2 regions of the Clostridium mucosae genome follow, and region 1 is predicted to be linked to the other one. Evidence: predicted binding sites of a transcription regulator. Region 1 holds the regulator's gene; the other holds the start of a gene.
What was found. Region 1 encodes Rex, which represses fermentation and respiration genes when NADH is low (regulators of the CRP and FNR family bind a similar motif). Its sites were predicted from a motif close to ATTGTTAANNNNTTAACAAT; they were not measured.

Region 1 (13,106 bases):
CTAGTGCTAAACAACTTATATTTATAGTTTGTGAAACTCCTGCAGATGTATTAAAACTTGTTGAAGGTGGTGTCCCAATAAAAAAAGTTAATATTGGAAACATGCACATGGCAGAAGGAAAAAGACAAGTTGCTGGCTCTGTTGCAGTAAATGACAAAGATGTAGAAGCATTCAAAAGGTTAAAGGAATTAGGAGTAGAGCTTGAAATAAGAAGAGTCCCTACTGAAAATTCAGAAAGTACTGATAAGATATTTAAATAATTAAATAATACGGGGGAATGCTAAATGGATTTTAATATTATACAAATTCTATTGGTTGCAGTATTTGCATTTATTGCAGCTATTGACCAATATAGTTTCCTAGAATCATTGTATCAACCAATTGTATCAGGAGCTGTTATTGGTGCAATTCTTGGAGACTTACAAACTGGACTTATTGTAGGTGGTACTTATCAATTAATGACAATCGGTAACATGCCTGTAGGTGGAGCTCAACCTCCAAATGCAGTTATCGGAGGAATAATGGCTGTAGTATTTGCCATTTCTTCTAAATTAGATCCAGCTGCCGCAGTTGGATTAGCAGTTCCATTTGCATTAATAGGACAATATTGTGTTACATTATTATTCACAATCATGTCACCATTAATGTCAAAAGCTGATAAATATGCTGATAATGCAGATACAAAAGGCATCGAAAGACTTAACTATGGCGCAATGGCTGCTTTAGGATTATTCTTTGCACTTGTAGTTGTTATAGGTTTAATAGTCGGTAGTGCTGCTGGTGAGTGGCTATCCGACTTCTCAACAAAATATGCTTGGTTCATGGATGGACTTAGTGCTGCTGGTAAAATGATGCGTTATGTTGGATTCGCAATTTTATTACGTATTATGTTATCAAATGACTTATGGGGAGTTTACTTTGCAGGTTTTGCACTTGCAACTATTATAGGCAAAATTGAAGGTTTAGGTAGCTCAGCTTTATTATTAATTGCATTTATTGGACTAGCAATATGCATTTACGACTTCCAAATTAATGTAAAAATGAAAGCTGCTTCAGCAAATATAGGAATGGGAGGAGATGACGAAGATGGAATCTAATAACACATTATATAAAGATTTGACTCCTGCCAAACAACTTGATAAGAAAACTTTGAATAAAATGGTTTGGCGTTCATTATTCTTACAAGCTTCATTTAACTATGAAAGAATGCAGGCTGCTGGATGGCTATATGGAATATTACCTGGACTTAAAAAAATTCATACTAATAAAGAAGACCTTTCAAAATCAATGAAACACAATCTAGAATTCTTTAATACTCACCCATTCCTTGTAACTTTTGTTATGGGTATAATTATGTCATTAGAGCAACAAAAGGCTGATACTAATACTATTCGTGCTGTCCGTGTTGCTGCAATGGGACCTTTAGGTGGAATTGGAGATGCTATCTTCTGGTTCACATTAGTTCCAATTACTGCTGGTATCACTGCTAACATGGCTATTGGTGGATCCTTAATTGGTCCAATACTATTCTTGCTAATATTTAATGGTGTTCAATTTGGACTTAGATATTGGTTAATGCATTGGTCATATAACTTAGGTTCAAAGGCAATTGATATCTTGACAAAAAATGCTAAAGAATTTACACGTTCAGCTTCTATGTTAGGAGTATTCATAGTTGGAGCTCTTACTTCAAACTATGGTGCAACAAAACTAGCTATTGAAATACCAAATGGAGAAGCTCCAATTAATATACAAAATATATTAGATGGTGTTCTTCCTCAAATGCTTCCACTAGCTCTAACATTAATGTTATTCTACTTAATTAAGAAAAGAAAATGGACTCCTGTTGCATGTATAGGTTTATTACTTGTAATTGGTATAGTTGGTGGATTCTTTAAAATTTGGGCTAAATAATTTACTTCAAAAAGAGGACATGCTATTTATTAGCAGTCCTCTTTTTAATTATTAATATAATTATAGTATTCTCAACTTTATAAACATATAAACTTTTCTATCTCAGTATAAAAAAGAACAAATTCTTCTTTAAAATCCACTTACTTATTTATATCTTATATATTTCAAAAATACCTTTTTATAATTTACTTAAATATTTCTTTTACATTATCAGGTACTGTATTACCAGCTAAAGTATATGCTAATAAAACAGATCCATTCCAAGGATCAAGTGCAGGTTCTTGTAAATGGCACTTTAATCCTGATTCATTTATCATTTCTTTAAGTGGCTCTAAAACATGTTTACCTGATTTAAACACACCACCAGTGTATGAAACAACGAACTCCTCTTTGAAATTTAATTCTTTTGATATAGCAGATATGTGTTCAAATATAGCTTTTGCTGCATCCTTAAATATATTTTTACAAGCTGGGCATCCCGCTTCTGCTGCTAAAAAGCATATTGTTGAAAACTTAGCTAATTCTGTTCTATTAAATTTCAATCTATTAAATGCAATATCAACAATTTCATATCTATATGTTATATTATATTCTTTTTCTAGTATATCAACTAAAACCGTTTTTTCACTTCTTCCATCTTTTTGTTTTGTATATTCATTAATCGTTCTAAGTGCAATCCAATAAGCACTTCCATCATCGCCTATTCCTGGTCCAAAACCACCACATCTTGCTAGCTTTCCTTCTGCATTTCTACCATAAGCTATGCTTCCTGTACCTGCTACTACATTTATACCTGGCTTACAAGCAGTTCCTCCTGCCCAACCATTAACAGCATCGTTATCAATTGAATACGGTATTTCCATAACTTCTTTTATAGCTCTATCAATTTTAACCATATCATCTAAGCTTTCACCATATCCGGGTACCCCTGCAAATGCGTATGAGATATCCTTTACAGAAATGTTTGCTTCTTCACATATCTTTGAAATATTTTCTCTTAGCTCACTCTTAATGCCTTCTACTCCAACTTGATGAATGTGTATAGTTGCTCCTTCTCTTTCGCATACCTTTTGTAACTTTTCATCTACTAATAGATACTTTGTTTTAGTGCCTCCACCATCAATTCCTAAATAATACATTTTGTTTCCCCCTACTACATTTATATATGTGATTGGATGTATTACACGTATTATTACTAACCTTATTACCTATAATCTGTATTTATTACTTTATATATTATATTAAAATCCATCAATTTAATTATATATTCATTATTATTAAATTCCAATAGTAATAAATTGCGAATATAAAGACTACGTAAACATAATGATATGTATTAATGAGACTAATTCTTCATTTAATAATTTTAAGTGGAGAAATATAAGTTAGCGAAGATAAATAGACCGTGAAATAAGCATATAGCAAGCAATTAGAAGTACTTGGCGAAGGAAAAACTGCTAGGCCTTAGTGTTGCTTAATTGTTTGAGCGCAGCGAGTTAACCAAAACTCTTGGCATAGTAGGTTTTCCAAGCCTAGTACTTCTTTGTGTAGCTATTTAGCTTATGGAACATATCTAGTTATCTTAGCCTTTATATTCTCAATTTATTAAAATTCTATACTTCAATTTTGTTTTCTCTTGCATAGTAGAATAAATATTGCTGAGCCATTCCTGATAAAGCTCCAAATTTATCTCTTGCAAATACTCTCATTTTGTTTAATGAAACATCTGGTGCCACATAAAAATGAATCATAGCTCTCTTTACCCATACATCTACAGGGAACGCTGAGTGTTTTGTCATTGAAAATAGCATTATACAATCTGCTACCTTAGCACCAACACCCATAAATTTTTGAAGTGCTATATGGCATTCATCATCATTTAATGACTTTATATATTCTAAATCAAAATCTAATATTTCCGGTCTTTCAGCATACTTATTAGGATTTAATTTAATTTCTTCTTTAACTTCTATAGCTTCATTTACTTTTTTAATTGTATCTAATATGTACTTACTTCTAAAAGATGCTCCTGTTTCTTGGATTTCTTCTAATGTAGCATCTTTAATTGCTTGTGGAGTTGGAAAAGTATAATATTCATTTTCTTTATACTCTATCTTTTCTCCCCATTTTTCACATATCTTCTTAACAGTTTTCTTTATTGAAGGAATGCTATTTCTTGCAGATATTATGAAACTTATAAGAATTTCAAAAGGATCTTGATTTAATATTCTTATACCATATCCAAATTCAACACTCTTTCTAAGTATTTCATCTTTTGCAAGTTCATCTTTTATTTCATCATAGTTTCTTTCTAAATCAAAATAATTTTTCCATATATTATTAAAATCTTCTTCATTTGAATTTAATATAATAACTTCATCATCATTTTGAACTACTTCAATAACTCTTCCATAAGCAACTATGATATAGTTATTATCTTCTATCTTATCCCATCTAAAACATTGTCCACACTCTAATATTTGTTTTATATTAAAATTCTTTGTACCTTGTATTATTACTTTATTATCTTCAAATAAAACATTTTTAAAATCCATTTTTTCACCTCATATATATCATTAATATATTATTTATCCCCGAGATATTAATAAACTATTCTTATTAGGTTGCCTTTTCCCCCTCAACGGATAACTTAATATTAAAAATTTACTCTTTATAAATTATATCATACTATAAACAAAATGGATAATTGATATCCAATAATAATATTTTCTCTTAATTTTATTAAATAAATATACTAATCTTCTAACATATTAATGTTTTAATGTGGCTATTATCATTTTAAATATAAAAAATAGAGGAATTAAATAAACTCCTCTATCTTAATAAGCTAAGCAAATCAAATCCTATTTAGATTTAACTTTTAATAATTGTAGAATCCTCTTCCACTCTTTCTTCCAAGATATCCAGCTCTAACATACTTTCTTAAAAGATTACTTGCTCTATATTTAGTATCTCCTGTTTCATTATATAAAACATCCATAATAGCTAAACATACATCTAAACCTATAAGATCTCCTAAAGCTAAAGGCCCCATTGGATGATTTGCACCATATTTCATAGCTGTATCTATATCTTCAACTGAAGCTATTCCTTCTTGAAGAATAAATGATGCTTCATTAATCATTGGTATAAGTATTCTATTAACAACAAATCCTGGTGCCTCTGCAACTTCTACTGGCTCTTTTCCAATTGCTACTGATAATTCTTTTATAGTATCAAAGGTTTCATTTGATGTTGCCATACCTTTTATAATTTCTACTAGCTTCATTACTGGAGCTGGATTAAAGAAATGCATTCCTATAACTTTATCAGGTCTCTTTGTTGCTGAAGCAACTTCTGTTATTGATAAAGATGATGTATTAGAAGCTAATATAGTAGATTCTTTACAAATTCCATCTAATTCAGCAAATATACTCTTTTTAATTTCCATATTTTCAACAGCAGCTTCAATTACTAAATCACAATCTTCTGCAAGATATAAATCAGTAGTTCCAGTTATTCTAGAAAGAACAGCTTCCTTATCTTCTTCAGTCATCTTTCCTTTAGCAACTAACTTAGTTAGCCCTTTATTAATCCCAGCTATACCTCTTTCAACAAATTCGTCTTTTATATCTCTAACTATTACTTCATAGCCCTTTTGAGCAAAAGCTTGAACTATACCTGCTCCCATAGTTCCAGCACCTATAACAAAAATCTTTTCCATATTAAAAAACCTCCCAATTTTAATTCTCTTTCATTGCCTTTACTTGAGCTGTCATTTCTGGAACAACTTTTAACAAGTCTCCAACTATTGCATAATCAGCTGTTTTCATTATTGGAGCTGATGCATCTTTATTTATAGCTATTATTAAATCTGAATCTTGCATACCTGCAACGTGTTGTATTGCACCTGAAATACCACAAGCTATATATATAGTAGGTCTTACTGTCTTACCTGTTTGACCAACTTGATAATCTCTTTCTATCCAGCCATTTTCAACAGCTGCTCTTGATCCTGCTACTGTTCCACCTAAAGCTTCTGCTAATTCTTCTAAAATAGCAAAGTTTTCTTTTGCTCCTACTCCTCTACCACCTGAAACTATAAAGTTAGCTTCACTTATATCAACAATATCCTTAGCTTCTTTTACTATTTCAACTATTTTAGTTCTGATATCTGAATCTAAGATTTTTACTTCCACTTCTTCTACAGTAAAGCTTCTATCTTCATCTGGAAGCTTTTCAAATACTCCAGGTCTTACTGTTGCCATTTGTGGTCTGTGATCTGGGCATGCAATTGTAGCCATTAAGTTACCACCAAATGCTGGTCTTGTAGCTAATAAATCTGCTTTTTCAATGTCAACATCTAAAACTGTGCAGTCTGCTGTTAATCCTGTAGATAATCTTGCAGCTACTCTAGGTCCTAAATCTCTTCCAATGAAAGTTGCTCCTATAAATAAAATTCCTGGCTTTCTTTCATTTGCTAAGTCACAAATAACCTTTGTATAACCATCAGTAGTATAGTGCTTTAATAATTCATTTTCTGCAACTATAACTTCATCTGCTCCATGTCTTCCTAATGTATCAGCTAAATCTCTTATATTATCTCCTAATAAAAGAGCTGTTAATTTTACACCTAATTTATCTGCAATTTTTCTTCCTTCACCAAGTAACTCTAAAGACACCTTTTGAAGCTCTCCTTCTCTTTGCTCTGCAAATACCCATACGCCTTTGTAATCTGCTAAACTCATCTTTTTTACCTCCCATATTTCCTAGATGTAGTGTTTTTCTTTTAATTTACCTAATACATATTTTACAGCTTCACCTGGAACTTCATTTATTAATTCGCCTGCTCCCTTAGCTTCTTTAGTCATTGACTTTTTAACCTTTGTTGGTGAACCTTTAAGTCCTAATTCTTCTTTATTTACTTCTAAATCGTCTGCTGACCAAACTTTTATTTCTGTATTTGCAGTATCAAAGATATATCTAACATTCATATATCTTGGCTCATTTAATTCTTTTATAGCTGTTAATAAAACTGGTGTATTAACCTTTATTAATTCATAGCCGTCCTCTAATGCTCTATTTATTAATAATCCATCATCCTCTACCTTAACATCTTGAACATATGTTACTTGAGGTATATTTAAATGTTCTGCAATTTCTGGTCCAACTTGAGCAGTATCCCCATCTATAGCTTGCCTTCCAGCAAAAACTATATCATATTCTAAGGTTCTTATTGCTCCTGCTAAAGTCTTTGAAGTAGCTAATGTGTCGGCACCAGCAAAAGCTCTATCTGTTATAAGTATAGCTTCATCAGCCCCCATACATAACGCTTCTCTTAATGCATTTTTTGCTTGAGGAGGTCCCATACTTATTACTGTAACCTTTCCACCTACATTATCTTTTAAAGTTAAGGCTGCTTCTAAAGCATGCTTATCTTCTGGATTTATTATTGACGGAACACCATCTCTTATAAGAGTTCCTGTCTTTGGATCAATTTTAACAGCTGTTGTATCTGGAACTTGTTTTAAACAAACTACTATATTCATTTATAAATCCTCCCCCTATTATCTTAAAGCATTTCCTGAAATAACCATCTTTTGAACTTCTGAAGTTCCTTCATATATTTCAGTTATCTTTGCATCTCTCATCATTCTTTCAACTGGGTATTCTTTAGTGTATCCATATCCACCAAATATTTGAACTGCCTTAGTTGTTACATCCATAGCAACTTCTGCTGCATAAAGCTTAGCTCTTGCTGCATCTACTGAATATGGAAGTCTATTATCTTTTAACCAAGCAGCTTTATAAACTAAATGTCTTGCAGCTTCAATTTTAGTATCCATTTCTGCTATCATCCATTGAAGTCCTTGGAATGCTGATAATGGTTTTCCAAATTGCTTTCTTTCTTTCATATAAGCAACTGCTTCATCATATGCACCTTCTGCAATTCCTAAAGCTTGAGCTGCTATACCAATTCTTCCACCATCAAGAGTTTTCATAGCTATACCAAAGCCCTTACCTTCTTGTCCAATTAAGTTTTCCTTTGGTACTACACAATTACTCATAACTAATTCTGTTGTTGAAGATCCTCTAATTCCAAGCTTATCTTCCTTTTTACCAATTGAGAAGCCTTCAAAACTTTTTTCAACTATAAATGCTGAAATTCCTCTTGTTCCTTTACTTCTATCAGTCATAGCAAAAATTATAAATGTATCAGCTACTCCACCATTTGTTATAAATATCTTTGATCCATTTAATATATAATTATCTCCATCTAACACGGCTACAGTTTGTTGTCCTGCTGCATCTGTACCTGCTCCTGGTTCTGTTAATCCAAAAGCTCCTAGCTTTTTGCCACTTGCAAGATCTACTAGATATTTTTCTTTTTGCTCTTTTGTTCCAAATTGTTCTATTAAAGAAGCACAAAGAGAAGTATGAGCAGATACTATAACCCCTGTAGTTCCACAAACTTTTGATAGTTCTTCTACTGCTAAAATATAAGAAAGAGTATCTCCACCAGCTCCGCCATATTCTTTAGCAAATGGAATTCCTAACATTCCAAGTTCAGCCATCTTTTTAACATTTTCCATTGGAAATCTTTCTGTCTCATCAATTTCAGCAGCAATTGGTTTTACTTCATTCACAGCGAATTCTCTAACCATTTGTCTTACTAATTCTTGTTCTCTAGTTAATTGAAAATTCATTTATTATACCTCCTCGATATTGCACCCTTTTTACTTAAACACTTCCGTTTTAATATTGCGATAATTCGTTATATTTTATTTTTTCTGACTATTTATTCAAAAAATTTTTAGCTCTCTTTTCCATGAAAGCTGCCATTCCTTCTTTTTGATCTTCTGTAGAGAAGCATTTCCCAAAATCCTCAGCTTCAATTTCTACAGCTGTATCTATATCAACTTGCATTCCCCTATTTATAGCATCCTTACATAACTTAACTGCTATTGGAGCATTAGCTATTATGGTATTTGCCATAGTTTTTGCTTCTTCCATTAAATTTTCAAGAGCTACAACTTTATTTACCAAACCAATTCTAAGTGCTTCTTCTGCTTTTACAGTTGCACATGTATAAATAAGCTCTTTAGCCTTACCTTCTCCAACTAGTCTAGCTAACCTTTGAGTTCCCCCAAATCCTGGTGTTATTCCAAGACCAACCTCTGGTTGAGCAAATCTTGCCTTTTCTGAAGCTATTCTTATATCACAAGCCATAGCTAATTCACAACCACCACCAAGAGCAAATCCTGATACTGCTGCAATTACAGGCTTGTCTAATTTTTCTAATCTTCTGAAAACTCTGTTTCCTAAAAGGCCAAATTCTTTTCCTTCTTCCTCTGATAAATCTTTCATTTCTGAAATATCAGCTCCTGCGACAAAAGCTTTTTCTCCAGCTCCTGTTAATATAACACAATAAATATTACTATCATTTTCTAAGTCTTCTAATACTACGTCTAAATCTTTTAATGTTTCTGAGTTTAATGCATTTAATGCTTTAGGTCTATTAATTGTAACAATCGCTAGATTTTCTTCTTTTTCAAGAATTATATTTTTTAATTCCATTATAGAATCCTCCCTTTTATCCATGCTTATATTAAGTTTTTTCAATAGACATAACCCATGTAGTATCTTATAATTGCATTTAAAACATATTAAAAATTATATTAATGTTAATATGTATCATAAAACAACAAATTTGTTAATCTTATAACAATCATAAGCAAAAATAATTGAAGCAGATGCTTCAATTATTATTATAAACTTTAAAATTTTCTTTTGCAATAACTATTTCTAATTTAATCCAATTATCAATTTAGTTATTTATTTTCATTTTTATCATGTAATAAATATATTAATGTCAATAAACTTTCTGATAAATGAACATTTTCTACTGTTATATCTTCTGGTACTATTAAATCAACAGGTGCAAAATTCCATATACCTGTTACTCCATTTTCCACTAAAGTATCGCATACCTTTTGTGCATTAATTCTTGGAACACAAATTATACCTATATCTATGTTATTATCTTCAAGATAATCTTTTAGTATATCTATATCTTGTATTTCTATATCTCTTATTCTCATTCCTATAAGTTTTGGATTTGCATCAAATATTGCTTCTATATCTAATCCAATTTGAGAAAATCTACTGTAATTTGCTATTGCCTGACCTATATTTCCGGCTCCGATGATTACACCCTTATATTCTCTATTTAATCCTAATATAATGCTAATTTGATTATATAAGTCCTTTACATTGTATCCATATCCTTGTTGACCAAAATCACCAAAACAATTTAAATCCTGTCTTATTTGTGATGCCGTAAATCCTATTTTTTCTCCAAGTTCTTTTGAAGAGATTCTATCCACATCGTTTCTTAACAATTCTTGTAAATATCTATGATATTTTGGTAATCTCTTGATTACAGCCATTGAAATATTCTTTTTCTTATCCATACTATATATTCTCCTACTTTCTCTTATCTTATATATTAAAACAATATTATTCTTATTTATAATTATTATTTTACCACTTTTATCATAATTTTAAAACAACTTAGGTTAACTATTTAACAAGCTAAAATTCATATAAAATAGTTAATTTTTTCTCAATCATATAAGTTTACATACTATTATTATTGCCAATTTATACATTTCTTATATATTTTTAACAAATTTTATTTTCATATAAAATTTAGTGTAGTTATATTACATAAAAAAATTAAGACTTATGTATAACGTAGCAGATCCGTTATACATAAGTCTCAAATTTATACAAAGCCTTATTAATATGCTCTGTAAACAAGATAATGATCTTGTATGCTTCCCTTATGCCTGAAATGTTCTCAACCTAGTTTATTATATTGAATATGCTGAAATTTGTCAATAAAAATAGTATTTGAAATTATTTCAAGCATCTTGTTGAGTTTATTACTGCTATTACTGTAACTCCAACATCTGCAAATACAGCTTCCCACATATTAGCAATACCAAAAGCTCCTAAAAGTAATACAAGAACTTTTACTCCTAATGAGAATAATATATTTTGCCATAATACTTTATTGGTTTTTCTTGCAACTTTAATAGCTGTAACTAGAGCCTCTGGATCATCTTTCATTAAAACAACATCTGCTGCCTCTATAGCCGCATCTGATCCAATACCACCCATAGCAACTCCAATATCTGCTCTTGCTAAAACTGGAGCATCATTTATTCCATCACCTACAAATATAACCTTTCCTTCAGTTGAATTATTTTCAATTAACTCTTCTACTTTATCAACCTTATCTCCTGGTAACAATTCAGCAAACACTTTATCAACACCTACTAATGATGCTACCTTTTCTCCTACGGATTTATTGTCTCCTGTTAACATAACAGTTTGAGATACACCTATACTCTTTAAACCTGCTATTGCTGATTTAGAACTTTCTTTTATTTCATCTGAAATTACTATATTACCTTTATATTCATTATTTATTGCTACATGGACTATTGTTCCAATTGAATTTATATTATTATATTTTATTTCGAACTTTTCCATAAGCTTATAGTTACCAATTAATACTTGTGAATTATTAATAGTTACCTTAATTCCATGTCCAGATATCTCTTCGTAATCACTTAATTCATTAGAATCTATTTCTTTTCCATATTCCTTAATTATAGATTGTGCTATTGGATGATTTGATAAACTTTCAGAAATAGCTGCAACCTTTATTAGCTCTTCTTTAGGTATATCAATATTATTTACTTCGGTTACTTTGAAAACACCTTTTGTTAATGTTCCTGTTTTATCAAAAACAACTGTATTAACATCTTTAAGTGCCTCTAAGTAATTTCCACCCTTAACTAATATACCTTTTCTAGAAGCACCACCAATTCCAGCAAATAATCCAAGAGGGATTGAAACTACCAAAGCACATGGACAAGATACTACTAAGAATATCAATGCTCTATAAATCCAGTCATAAAAACTTGCATCCTTTATCACTAAAGGTGGTATTATTGCCAATGCTAATGCAGAGAAAACAACTATTGGAGTATAAATTCTTGCAAATTTAGTTATAAACTTTTCAGTTGGTGCCTTTTTATTAGAAGCATTTTCTACTAATTCTAAAATTCTAGAAACTGTTGACTCCTTAAAGTTCTTAGTTACTTTTACCTTTAAAACACCATTAGTATTTATAAAACCAGCTAATATATCTTCTCCTATTGAAATTTCTCTTGGAACTGATTCTCCAGTAAGCGCTGATGTATCAACAAAACTCGTTCCATCTAATACTGTACCATCTAATGGCACTCTTTCTCCTGGTTTTATAATTATTACATCATCTATATTAACAGTTTCTGGGTTAACTTTTTCTTCTTTCCCATTCTTTAAAATATTTGCATAATCAGCTCTTATATTCATAAGAGAAGTAATTGATTTCCTTGATCTATTTACTGCATATGATTGGAATACTTCTCCTATTTGATAAAATAACATAACAGCTACACCTTCTGGAAACTCTCCTACAAAGAATGCACCTAAAGTAGCTACTGTCATTAAGAAATTTTCATCAAAAACTTCTCCTCTTAAGATATTTTTTATAGCAGTTAATACAACTTCTCCTCCAACTAATACATAACTAAGCGCAAATAATACTACAGATAGAATTGATCCTTCAGTTGAAATCAAAGCAATTGCATATACTATTGCTCCTATTATTAGCCTCATGTTTTCTTTCAAACTCACTGCTTCTCCGTGAGAATGATCATGTGAATGTCCATGTGAGTGTTCATGAGAATTCTCATTGGATTCGCCTCTTAAATTGCTATGAGAATGATTATTGTCATGATTATGATTTTCTTTATCACTTTTATTTTCTATTGAACACGTACCACTTGTACACTTATTAACTTCTTTAGTAACAATATTATTTTCATTTTTATTAAATACTTTGACACCTGGTTCAAGTTTATTTATTATCCCTTTTGCTTCTGCTATAACATCATCATTATGTCTTTCCCCATTTAATTCTATAATTAAAGTTGATGTTGTAAAATTTAAAGTAGCTTCTTTAACACCATTGATACTATTTACTCTTGTTTCAATTTTGTTTGCACAATTTGCACATGTTAAACCTGATAAAATTAATTTTATTTCATTACTACTCATATTTTTCACCACTT
Region 2 (13,106 bases), on a different contig from region 1:
CAAGGAATAATTTCTTCTTTAAAATAATCTCCAAATGAGAAGTTCCCAAGCATTTCAAAGAATGTACCATGTCTTGAAGTCTTACCTACATTTTCTATATCTCCTGTTCTTATGCACTTTTGGCAAGTAGTTATTCTTTTTCTTGGTGGCTCTTGTAAGCCAGTGAAATATGGTTTAAGAGGTGCCATACCTGCATTTATTAATAATAAAGATTTATCATTTTTAGGGACTAGAGGAAAACTCTCTAATCTTAAGTGATCTTTTGATTCAAAAAATCTTAAATAAGCTTCTCTAAGCTCGTTTGTTCCCATGAACTTCATATATATTACCTCCATTTTTTACTTTACAGTATTTTATAATAAAAAAAGTTTCCATCCCTATAAAAAAGGGACGAAAACATAAATTCCGCGGTACCACCCTAATTATGTATTAAAAATACATCACTTAGATAATATAGCTCCAAGATAGCTTCAATATATTATGTAAGAAGTTTTCACCAACCACTTCTTCTCTAAATACATAGTGTATATTTACTCATTCTCTTCAACGCTAAATATTAATTTTTCTTATATTTCAATGAAATTATAGTTTATTTATTAAAATATGTCAATTATTTTATTAAAACAAATAATCATTGATATCATCATATATTACTTTAACTATAACTCCTATTGGAACTGCCACTATCATCCCTATGAGCCCACCTAATTTTTCTCCTACCAACAATAAAATTATAATTATTATAGGATGCATATTAGTACTATCACCTGTTATTTTAGGAGATAATATATTTCCTTCAATTTGTTGTATCAAAAATATTGCTAAAAGTGTCCATAAAGCTTTATTGGGCGATTCCAAAAGTGCTACAAATATAGCAGGAACTCCACCTATTATTGGCCCAAAATAAGGTACTATATTCAAGACACCATTAAATATACCAAGTATTAATGCAAATTTAACATTTATTATAAGTAGAACAATAAATGTTAGTACTCCTATAATTAATGATAATAATAATTGACTTATTATATATCTTGACAAAACTTTATCTATATGACTAATAACCTTTTTAGCAATTATCCTCTTTTCTGTTGGTAATATTAATAAAAGCTTATCATAAATAAGATCACCATCAACTAGGAAATAATATGTTACTATTGGTACAATAGCAAAAGAAATCATACTTTCAAAACAAACCATTAAGTTTTCCAAAAAATTATCAGTAGCTTTACTAAAAAACATATTTATTTCTTCACTCATTTGATTATATATTGATTTTAAAAAGGATATATCATTTAAATTCAATTTATCTACAATATTCTTAACATATTCATCAATATTATCTAGTATATATCCAATATTAGAGCTTTCTCTTAACATTGAAGGGATAACTATATATGAAAGTAATATTAAACCAAATAATATAGTTAGTATTATAGAAATTGACGAAATCCTTTTGCTTAATTTAAACTTCTCACTTATAGTATCTCTTAGAGGTTTTAAAGCATAGGCCAATATAAATCCTATAAAAATAATATTTACTATACTGTTTATTGTCTTAATTTTTATATACAAAATTAAAATTAAAACAATTGATAGGATTATTAAAATTGAATTTATAATCTTTTTATATTTCTTATATATCAACATGTTTTTCTTTTACGAGGTATACTTTGAAGCCTAACCTCATCACTTCCATAATATAAGATAAAGTCTTCACCTAATAAACAATCTTTCAATAACAATATTTCTTTACCTTTTATCATCCTATCAAATATTCCCGAACTCATAACTATGCCTTTTATTGATAAATCTTTTTTTTCAATTATTAAATCTTCTAATACCCCTCTCATTGTATTATTTTTATCTTTAATATCCATATCTTTTATACTCTTAAAAGATAATCCTTCTTTTTTATTTAATTCTTTTACAATCATTACTTCTTCTAAAGAAATAATATCACCGCTTCTAACAAAATTTTTCTTACTAAACAGAAGATAATTAGAAACAAAAAAACCAACTATTTTACCTTCATGAAAATTAATATATATGTCATCTACAACACCTAGGTACTTCCCCCTTATATCATACACTTTTAGTAGATAGAAATCCTTACTCTTTAACATAAGCTTTCTCCCTTCTATATAGAATAACTATATTATCTCCTAAAGATAAAAAAAAATTCTCATATATACATATGAGAATTTTCTTATTTATATAATTTCTTCTATTATTCCGCCACCAACAACGACGTTTCCATCATAAAATACAACTGATTGTCCTTTAGTTATAGCTCTTTGCTTTTCCTTAAAAGAAACTTTAACTTTTCCATCTGCAAGTGGTGATATTATTGCTTCAGAAGGTTTTGCCTGATATCTAACCTTAGCAAATACAGTTGTTTCTTCATTAAGAGAATCAAAAGGAATAAAGTTAACATCCTTTGCAACTAAATCAGTTTTAAACACATCTTCTTCTGGCCCTATAACAACTTCATTAGTTCTTGGGTTTATATCAGTAACAAAAATAGGAGTTCCTAATGCTAAACCTAAGCCTTTTCTTTGGCCAATTGTATAATAAACTATACCTTTATGTTTACCTAATATATTACCATTTTTATCAACAAAATTTCCTTCTCTCACTTGATTTGGTCTAGCATTTAAAATGTATTTACCATGATTATTATCAGGTATAAAGCATATTTCTTCACTATCTTTTTTATTGTGAACTGCAAGACCAATCTCTTTAGCTATTTCTCTTATTTTATCCTTAGTATAATCTCCACAAGGCATTAATGTTTGACTTAATTGTTCTTGTGTAAAGTTATATAAAGCATATGTCTGATCTTTTTTATCATCATCCGCTTTTATTAAAAGATATCTACCATCTTCTTTTTTCTCTATTTTAGCATAATGTCCTGTAGCTACATAATCAGCTCCAATCCCTTTTGCTCTTCTTAGAAATTCATCAAACTTTATATGTTTATTACAAGCAATACATGGATTAGGTGTTTTTCCTTCCATATACTCTTGTACAAAATAATCTATTACCTTTTCTTTAAATGAATCCTTAAAATTAAGAACATAAAAAGGTATTCCTAGTTTATCGGCAACTCTTCTTGCATCTTCTACTGAAGAAAGAGAACAACATCCACCTTCTCTTTCAACATAGTCTTCATCTTCATCATCAAAATGTTTCATTGTTACGCCTATTACTTCGTAACCTTGCTCTTTTAAAAGATATGCAGCAACGGAGCTATCAACTCCGCCACTCATACCTACAACTACTTTTTTCTTCATATTAATTCCTATTCGTGACCATGAACATGATCATGTATATCATCATGTTCTTCAAAATCCCAAAGCTCTAAACCTGTGTTTTTTCTATAGTCATTAATTGCCTTATGTATAGCTTCTTCTGCTAAAACAGAACAATGCATCTTTACAGGTGGAAGTCCATCTAAAGCTTCTGCTACTGCTTTATTTGATAATTCCCAAGCTTCTTCTACAGTCTTTCCTTTTATTAATTCTGTTGCCATTGATGATGAAGCAATAGCAGATCCACATCCAAATGTTTTGAATTTAACATCTTTAACTATATTGTCTTCAATTTTTAAATAAACCTTCATTATATCTCCGCATTTAGCGTTTCCCACTTCACCTACGCCATTTGCATCTTCAATTTCCCCTACATTTCTTGGATTTCTAAAATGATCCATAACCTTATCGCTGTACATCATAATATTTTTCTCCCTTCTTTAAAAAGTCTTCCCATAATGGAGACATATTTCTAAGTCTTTCTATAATAGGTGGAACAACTTCAAGTACATAATCTACATCTTCATCTGTTGAACCATCACCTAATGTCAATCTTAGAGATCCATGAGCTAACTCATGAGGTAATCCTATTGCTAGTAATACGTGAGATGGATCAAGTGATCCTGAAGTACATGCACTACCACTTGATGCGCATACACCTTCAAAGTCTAATGATAGAAGTATTGATTCACCTTCTATAAATTCAAAAGTAATATTAGCATTACCTGGTAATCTTTTTTCCCCTACTGGTCCATTTAATCTTGTATGTGGTACATTTAATAAACCTTCAATTAATCTATCTCTAAGTTTAGTTATCTTCTTATTATGTTCTTCTAAATTTTCAGTAGCAAGTTCAATTGCCTTTCCAAGCCCTACTATAGAAGCTGTATTTTCAGTTCCAGCTCTTCTAGCTCTTTCTTGACCACCACCATGAATTAAGTTGTCAATTCTAACGCCTTTTCTTATATAAAGTGCTCCTATTCCTTTTGGTCCATAAACTTTATGTCCTGCTAAAGATAATAAATCAATATTCATTTCTTTAACATCTACTGGAACATTTCCTATTGCTTGAACTGCATCAGTATGGAATAAAACTTTTCTTTCTCTACAAATTTCACCTATTTCTTTAACAGGTTGAATAGTTCCTATTTCGTTATTTGCAAACATAATTGAAACTAATATTGTCTTATCAGTTATAGCATTTTTAAGTTCTTCTAAGTCAATAAAACCTTCTTTGTCTACATTCAGATAAGTCACTTCAAATCCATTTTTCTCTAAGTATTCACATGTGTGAAGTACTGCATGGTGTTCAATTTTTGTTGTTATAATATGGTTTCCCTTTTTTCTATGAGCTGATGCTATTCCTTTAATAGCCCAGTTATCTGCTTCTGATCCGCCACCAGTAAAATAAACCTCATTTGGATCACAATTTAAAGTATTAGCAACTCTACTTCTAGCTTTATCAATAGCCATTTTAGTTTCTCTAGAAATTCCATAGAAAGATGATGGATTTCCGTACCTTTCAGTAAAGAATGGCATCATTTCTTCTAAAACTTCTGGTTTAACATATGTAGTTGCTGCATAATCCATGTATACATTTCTCATGTCTATTCGCTCCTTTTAACAATCTTAACGGATTGATTTTCATCCTTCATTCTTACATAATCATCTACTATATCTTGAAGTGTAATGTTTTTCATTACTTCATCAATACTATTTTTAATTTTTTCCCATAACAATCTAGTAGCACAAAAATCTACGTTATCACACTCTGTTCCTTCAATGCATTCAGCAATTTCAACAGGTCCTTCAAGTACATTCATAACATCTGCTACTGTTATATCCTTTGGAGCATAATTTAACACATATCCACCTTGAGCACCTCTTATACTTTTAATAAGTTTTGCTTTTCTAAGTGGTGAAAATAATTGCTCTAAATAATATTCTGATATATTTTGTCTTTGGGAGATTGTTTTTATTGAAACGGGGGCATCTCCATAGTGCATTGCAAGGTCTACCATAGCCTTGACCCCGTATCTACCTTTAGTAGAAAGCTTCATTATACTTCCCCCTTTAATGTTGACTATTTTACTAGTATTTACTTTATATATCTTACCAAACCACTCTACTATTGTCAATAATCATCATTTCATCATAACTCCTTATTTTATCTTGTTCCAATACATAGTTATGCTTTCCTCATATTTATTTTTTTGAGGAAAATAATATTTAGAATCTTTTAATCTTTCTGGCATATATATTTGTTTTACATAGTTATTTTCATAATCGTGTGGATACTTATACCCTGAAACACCTAAGCTTTCTGCTCCAGAATAATGTGCATCCTTTAAATAATTGGGTACATCTCCTATATTCTTGTTTTCTAAATCCTTCATAGCATTAGCAATAGCTAAATATGCACTATTAGATTTAGGTAATGTAGCTAAATATATAACAAGTTCTGCTAGTATTATTTGTGCCTCTGGAAGCCCTACCTTTAAAGCCAACTCTATACCTGAATTTACTACACTTAGCGCATTAGGATGTGCAAGTCCTATATCTTCTGCTACTATTACAGAAATTCTTCTTATTATTGCCGTTAAGTTTCCTGATTTAATAAGCCTTGCTAAATAATGTATAGCTGCATCAGGATCACTGCCTCTTATGCTTTTTTGCAATGCACTTAATAAATTGTAATACTCATCACCACTTGCATCTGCTCTCATATGAGATTGATTCAAACTTTCTATATATTCTACAGATATTTCCTTTATATTTTTAAGTTGTGAATTTATAGTTAATTCTAATATATTATAAGCTTTTCTATAATCTCCTTGAGAAATTTCACCAATATACTTCAAAGCTTCTAAAGAATACTCTACATTAATACCTTCACCAATTAGCTTTTTTATCGCCTTCTCTAACCCTATAGTTATATCATGTATATTTAGTGCCTCAAATTTGAATATATTACATCTACTTAATATTGCCTTATGAATTGCAAAATAAGGATTTTCTGTAGTGCTTGCTATTAATGTAACTCTTCCATTCTCTATAAATTCCAAAAGTGCTTGTTGCTGTTTTTTGCTAAAATGCTGTAATTCATCAATATATATAACTACTCCATTATAGTTAAGTAAACTATCCAAACTCTCAGTAATTTCTTGTATATCTTTTACAGAAGCAGTTGTAGCATTTAATTTATAAAATTTTCTATCAACATAATTTGCCATTATATTTGCTAAAGTTGTTTTTCCTGTTCCTGGTGGTCCATACAGTATACAATTTGGAATCATCTTATTTATAATTAAGTTATATAACGGCTTTCCTTTAGCTAATATCTCATTTTGACCAACAAAATCTTCTAATGTTTTTGGTCTCATTATTTCTGCTAATGGTTTCATTATTTTCACTCTTTCTTTTTGTTATTTTTAATTAAATCCTTCATTTAATTCTTTAGCCTTTTCAATATCTTCATATTCAGTAAATCCTTCTATAAAAATTTCTCCGTCTTTTTCTTTTACAATTACTTCAATTGGTACATCTTCGCCTATAGCCTCATCACTTGCATGTTCATCGCCATGTGTCTCTAAAGCTTTTGCTACCATATCAAGAGTCATATACACTTTATATTTTCCATTTTCATTTTTTATACTTACTATTTTACTTTCATATTTCTCAAGATTTAATTCACCTATATATAATGAGTAAAACTCTACATAATTGCAAACATAAAAATTATCCTCACTTATATGTTTCTTCATAGTATCATCGTATCCATCTTTATATGATAAAACTAAATCAATTGTTTCTTTTATCCTTTTCTCATCTTGCCTACTTACATCCTTTGTACATCCAAACATAAATATTTGTGCAAATAATAATAAAGATATTATTAATATTTTCTTTTTCATATATTTCCTCCATTTTGTAATATTAATTCTTTGTAATATCTTAACAAATTCTCTTTATAAATAATATCACAATTTCTTGTCATATATGAGTAATATGTAAATAAAAAATAGAGACTACATAAGAGTAGCCTCTATTTTTTTATCATAAAATATTATTTTTTCTTAGTTTCTTTTTTAACTTCTTTAGTCTTTGGACCTTCATAAGCTGTAATATACATTTCTCTTAATTCACTCATTAATGGATATCTTGGGTTAGCACCTGTACATTGATCATCAAATGCTTGCTCAACCATTTCATCTAATGTTTCATAGAACTTAGTTTCAGATACTCCAGCTTCTTTTATAGTTTTTGGCATATTAACTTGAGCTTGTAATTTCTCAACAGCCTTTATTAATAATTCTACCTTTTCTTCTTCAGTGTTTCCGCCTAATCCAAGATGATCAGCTATTCTAGCATATCTCCATGCTGCATTTGGATATTTGTATTGAGCAAATGCTGCTTGTTTAGTTGGAGCATCAGTTGCATTGAATCTTATAACTTCATTCATTAATAATGAGTTTGCCATACCGTGTGGTAAGTGATGGAATGCACCTAATTTATGAGCCATTGAGTGTGTAATTCCTAAGAATGCATTTGAGAATGCCATCCCAGCCATACATGATGCATGAGCCATTTTTTCTCTAGCTTTAACATTAGTTGTTCCTTCATTATAAGCATCTGGTAAATACTTAAATACTAATCTTATTGCTTCTAAAGCTAAACCATTAGTATATTCTGAAGCCATTATTGATACATACGCTTCAATTGAGTGAACTAATACGTCTATTCCTGCACAAGCTGTTAATCCCTTTGGTGAAGTCATCATAAGCTCAGCATCAACTATTGCCATATCTGGAGTTAGTTCATAATCTGCAAGTGGATATTTAACACCTGTAGTTTCATCTGTAATAACAGCAAATGGAGTTACTTCTGAACCTGTTCCTGCTGATGTAGCTATTGATACCATCATAGCTTTTTCACCCATAGTTGGGAATTTATAAACTCTCTTTCTTATATCCATAAATCTCATTGCTAAATCTTCAAATTTAACTTCTGGATGTTCATACATTACCCACATAATTTTTGCAGCATCCATTGCTGATCCACCACCAAGGGCAATTATTACATCTGGATTGAAATCTAACATTTCTTTTGCTCCAGCTTTTGCACATCTAAGTGTCGGGTCTGGTTCAACATCTGAGAATATTTTAAATTGTATTCCGTTTCTTTCTAAAACTTCTGTAACCTTATTTGTATATCCCATTTCAAATAATACTTTATCAGTTACTATAAATGCCTTCTTTTTACCCATATCTCTTAATTCTTCTAAAGCTACTGGTAAACAACCATATTTGAAGTAAACTTTTTCTGGAACTCTAAACCAAAGCATATTTTCTCTCCTTTCAGCTATGCTCTTAATGTTAATTAAGTGCTTTGGACCAACATTTTCTGAAACTGAGTTTCCTCCCCATGATCCACATCCAAGAGTTAATGATGGAGCTAGTTTAAAGTTAAATATATCCCCAATAGCACCTTGAGATGCTGGCATGTTTATTAATGTTCTAGCTGTCTTCATCATTTCTCCAAATTTTAATATTCTATCTCTTGATTTAAGTTGATCAGTGTAAAGAATTGAAGTATGTCCCATACCACCTAATTCTATTAATCTATTAGCCTTTTCTAAAGCCTCTTCATATGACTTAACTCTATACATAGCTAAAATTGGAGATAATTTTTCATGTGAAAATGGTTCTTCTAATTCTACAGATTCAACTTCACCAATTAAAACTTTAGCTGTTGTTGGAACATTAACTCCTGCCATTTCTGCAATTTTATAAGCTGATTGACCAACTATATTTGCATTTAATCCACCTTTTTCATTTAATATAATCTTTCTAACCTTATCTACTTCTTCACCCTTAAGAATGTAAGCTCCTCTATCACTTAATTCACTCTTAACTTCATCATAAACTTGATCTATAACAACTAGTGATTGTTCTGATGCACAAATAACCCCATTATCAAATGTTTTTGAAAGTAATATTGAGTTTACAGCCATCTTTATGTGAGCAGTTTCATCTATTATAGCTGGAGTATTACCTGCTCCAACTCCTAAAGCTGGTCTTCCTGATGAATAAGCCGCTTTTACCATTGCTGGACCACCTGTTGCAAGAATTATATCAGATTCTCTCATAACATTTTGTGATAATTCTACTGATGGCTCATCTATCCATCCTATGATTCCCTCTGGAGCTCCAGCCTTAACTGCTGCTTCTAATACTATTCTAGCAGCTTCAATTGTAGCTTTCTTTGCTCTTGGGTGTGGTGATATAATTATTGCATTTCTAGTTTTTAATGCTATTAAAGTTTTAAATATAGCTGTTGAAGTTGGATTAGTTGTTGGAACTATAGCTGCTATAACTCCTATTGGTTCTGCAACCTTTGTTATACCAAAAGTTTTATCTTCTTCTAAAACTCCACAAGTTTTCATATCTTTATATTGATTATATATATATTCAGCTGCGAAATGATTCTTAATAACTTTATCTTCTACTATTCCCATTCCAGTTTCAGCAACTGCCATCTTTGCTAATTTAATTCTGTTATCATTTGCCGCCATAGCTGCTTGTCTAAAAATCTCATCTACTTGCTCTTGATTATAAGTAGCAAATACCCTTTGTGCTTCTCTTAATTCTTTAATTCTTTGAGTTAATTCCTGTGCATTTGTTACAGCCATCTTTTATTCCTCCTAAATATCTATAAGTTAATTTTTACATTCTGATTTATTTACTTTTTTAATATTATGTTTAACTTAACTACATTTTCATTTTATTCCATTGTTTAATTTTTGTCAATCTTTTTTTGTTAAAAGTTTATCACATTTTTTATTTTCTTATTTTTTGTACTATTTTAATGCAATTTCATAAGTTTAAATTTTCCTTTCTTTATTTATTTTGTATTCAAGTTTGATATTTCTTATAATATTCGACTTTATACCTCTACCATTTTCTGAATACTTGCTCATTTTTGAGTTATGGTATAATTTTAGAAAAAATCCCCAAGAAATTTGTTGAGTTAATTTTGTAAATTTCGGTAGTTAATTGTTATATTTATAACAATTAATGAGTTAAACATAACAATTCCTTGACCAATATTTTCAAAAATAAAAATATTAGCTTTATTAGAAATACTAAAGCTAATATTAATTTTCCAAAAATCCGTTTAAATATTCATATATAACAATCTTTAATTCGTAAGATTATTATATTAAACTTTATATTCACTTATATATTTTTATACGTAATTATCTAATAAGGTTAAAAGCTATTTTTCTTTAATTACTTATTATTAAGTTTCCCTTTTTTCTTATATAATTAATTTAAAATATTCAAAAGAATATATTCTATAAATTATATATTCCATCCATAATATATAAACATCATAATCATTATTTTTATTTAAATTTTTATTAGTTATTTTATAAAAAATAAAGGTAATATGTTTATATTTATAAACATATTACCTTTATTTGTACTAATCATTCAGGAATAGCTCTATGCCCTATCCCAATCACTACTTCATCTAAATGTAGGAGTCCAACACTTAGAAAAATACATACAGTTAGGTGTTCTCCTCTTCTTGCAATCCCTACTTTTCCACCTACATTTTGTCCACTTGCTCTGTTCCAAACCTGCATCAATGCATCTCTAGTTGCTCCAATTACTCCACCTTCGTGTAAATGTTCTTCTCTTATTACTCCATTTCTTTTAGAAGCTACTAATGCTCTTTCTAATATTTTAGATGTTGAATCATTTATATTACCACCTATATTTACAGCAGTTACTAAGACACCTTTTTTCTTAAATTCAACCTTAAGTTCTTCCTCTTCATCTCTAGATGAAATTGCCATCCTAGTTGCATACTTAGCAACTTCTAAACTAGTGTTTCCCATAATATCCTCCCACCCCTAATATTTATACATTAATAATATCATAAACATTAGATTCATTATAGTAACTTAAACTGATTACTTTATTAGAACAACTAGTTTTTCTTACTTTATATTTTCACATTTATCTTTAAAATATTTATTTAATTTATCTAAAGACCCTATCAATACATTCTTTTCATCTTCTGAAAGATCATCCATCATACTTCTTACCATTTCATTATGAAATCTTTCATGTAGTCTATGTGCAACTTTTCCCTTTTTAGTTAATTCAACTAACACTACTCTTCTATCTTCTTCTATTCTTTTTCTATCTACATATCCCTTTTTAATTAATCTATTAATTGATGTAGTTAATGTTCCAACAGTTATACCTAAATCCTGTGCTACTTCACTCATCATTCTTTGTTCTTTTCTTCCTATTGTCTCGATTGTATGCATTTCTCTAACAGATAAGTCTGAAAAATGCCCACTTTTCAAAGTTTTTTCTTCAATTTGTAATATTTCATTAAATATTTTTACAAGCAACTCATTAACTATATTTTCACTTCTTTGCATAATAACTTTATCCCATCCTTTTTCTATAGTTCCTCAATTAAATAATAATCTAATAGTAATCAAATTTCAATTGTATAATAAATATTTTTATATAAAGTATTTTGAATATCAAAATTAATTTAACATTTTTATATAAATTATATTTTCATTATTTCTTAATACATCTATTATTTTATCCAATTTTACATATCCAGGTTGTATAATTGTATATATAGCATGAACCTCACTTTCATCATAACGATTTTTTTCTTTATCTAAAAGGTATTCAACTATTTTTATCTTTAAGTTTTCATTTTCAAGCGATTTTTGTATTTCTATATTTACATTCTCTATATCATGATATTTAATTTCAACTTTCTTAACTATATTCTTTGATATAAACTTGCTTTCTATTCTTTTCAAAAAAACTAATGTTATAACTATTATAATAGCTCCAAATATACTTATATAATATTCTCCCATCCCTATAGATAGTCCTAGACAAGCAACTATCCATAAAGTTGCTGCAGTAGTTAATCCCTTAATATTTCCCTTGGTATGGATTATAGCTCCTGCTCCAATAAATCCAACCCCAGTAATTACTTGTGCTCCTAGTCTTCCATAATCAATTTTTATAACATCACTTAACTCTTTATTTGCTTCAATCATTGCAATTGCTTTATTTCCCATATCAATTTGTAATAAAGATATTATTGTTGCTCCTAAGCATACTAATATATGGGTTCTAAATCCTGCTGCTCTATGTTGCATTTCCCTTTCATATCCAATTATTCCTCCAACTATAACAGCAAGAACTAACCTGATTATTATTTCTCTAATGTCTAATATCATCTTATCCTCCTTTAAAGTGCTAAGTTAAAATACTACATTATTTATCTTATGATTCAAAGTAAAGTATTTTGATTATATTTCTATAAAACATATATTATTTTCTATATTTTTTTATAATAAAAAAGGGGCTATATCAAAATAAATTTTAATATTAGCCTACAAAAAAGAAGTTCTAATTTAATTCAAACTTCCCTTTTTGTAAATATATAAATAATAAATAAAAATTTGTATTTAAGTTTAAAAACGTCTTTAAGTAAGTAAAATCAATGGTTTAAAAGGGGCTCGCGAAACGCGAGCCCCTTTATAAAAATAATAGATTAACTTTTTAAGGCAATAAAGCTTACTTGAAATTGAATAAATTTTATATTAAATAGATTTCTGAGACTACACCTTTAGCTTTATATCTTAAACCTATCAATAGATTTTAAAACTTCAATACTTCTATATGCTAAATCCTCAGAATCCTCAGCTACATTTTCACTAAATTTATTTAAATCATT

Region 2: adhE (bifunctional acetaldehyde-CoA/alcohol dehydrogenase) is a predicted target of Rex. The motif match lies at 10,105-10,124, and genes of this name have one in related genera.

The regions. Positions count from the first base shown of each region.
Region 1 is NZ_JANKAF010000003.1:134,897-148,002, reverse strand. Features, by position in the region: gene agaV (PTS N-acetylgalactosamine transporter subunit IIB) at 1-260, shown strand, start outside; gene NSA50_RS05620 (PTS mannose/fructose/sorbose/N-acetylgalactosamine transporter subunit IIC) at 285-1,097, shown strand; gene NSA50_RS05615 (PTS system mannose/fructose/sorbose family transporter subunit IID) at 1,087-1,914, shown strand; gene NSA50_RS05610 (N-acetylglucosamine kinase) at 2,100-3,053, opposite strand; gene NSA50_RS05605 (DNA-3-methyladenine glycosylase family protein) at 3,528-4,469, opposite strand; gene NSA50_RS05600 (3-hydroxybutyryl-CoA dehydrogenase) at 4,796-5,638, opposite strand; gene NSA50_RS05595 (electron transfer flavoprotein subunit alpha/FixB family protein) at 5,658-6,662, opposite strand; gene NSA50_RS05590 (electron transfer flavoprotein subunit beta/FixA family protein) at 6,684-7,463, opposite strand; gene NSA50_RS05585 (acyl-CoA dehydrogenase) at 7,482-8,621, opposite strand; gene NSA50_RS05580 (short-chain-enoyl-CoA hydratase) at 8,710-9,492, opposite strand; gene NSA50_RS05575 (redox-sensing transcriptional repressor Rex) at 9,747-10,388, opposite strand; gene NSA50_RS05570 (heavy metal translocating P-type ATPase) at 10,837-13,092, opposite strand.
Region 2 is NZ_JANKAF010000008.1:23,812-36,917, reverse strand. Features, by position in the region: gene alaS (alanine--tRNA ligase) at 1-320, opposite strand, end outside; T-box leader at 384-556, opposite strand; gene NSA50_RS10335 (AI-2E family transporter) at 619-1,650, opposite strand; gene NSA50_RS10330 (PRC-barrel domain-containing protein) at 1,644-2,126, opposite strand; gene mnmA (tRNA 2-thiouridine(34) synthase MnmA) at 2,214-3,296, opposite strand; gene nifU (Fe-S cluster assembly scaffold protein NifU) at 3,305-3,736, opposite strand; gene nifS (cysteine desulfurase NifS) at 3,720-4,919, opposite strand; gene NSA50_RS10310 (RrF2 family transcriptional regulator) at 4,922-5,374, opposite strand; gene NSA50_RS10305 (replication-associated recombination protein A) at 5,477-6,718, opposite strand; gene NSA50_RS10300 (hypothetical protein) at 6,746-7,228, opposite strand; gene adhE (bifunctional acetaldehyde-CoA/alcohol dehydrogenase) at 7,381-10,005, opposite strand; gene NSA50_RS10290 (HutP family protein) at 10,807-11,220, opposite strand; gene NSA50_RS10285 (MarR family winged helix-turn-helix transcriptional regulator) at 11,323-11,775, opposite strand; gene NSA50_RS10280 (MgtC/SapB family protein) at 11,890-12,606, opposite strand; gene NSA50_RS10275 (methyl-accepting chemotaxis protein) at 13,005-13,106, opposite strand, start outside.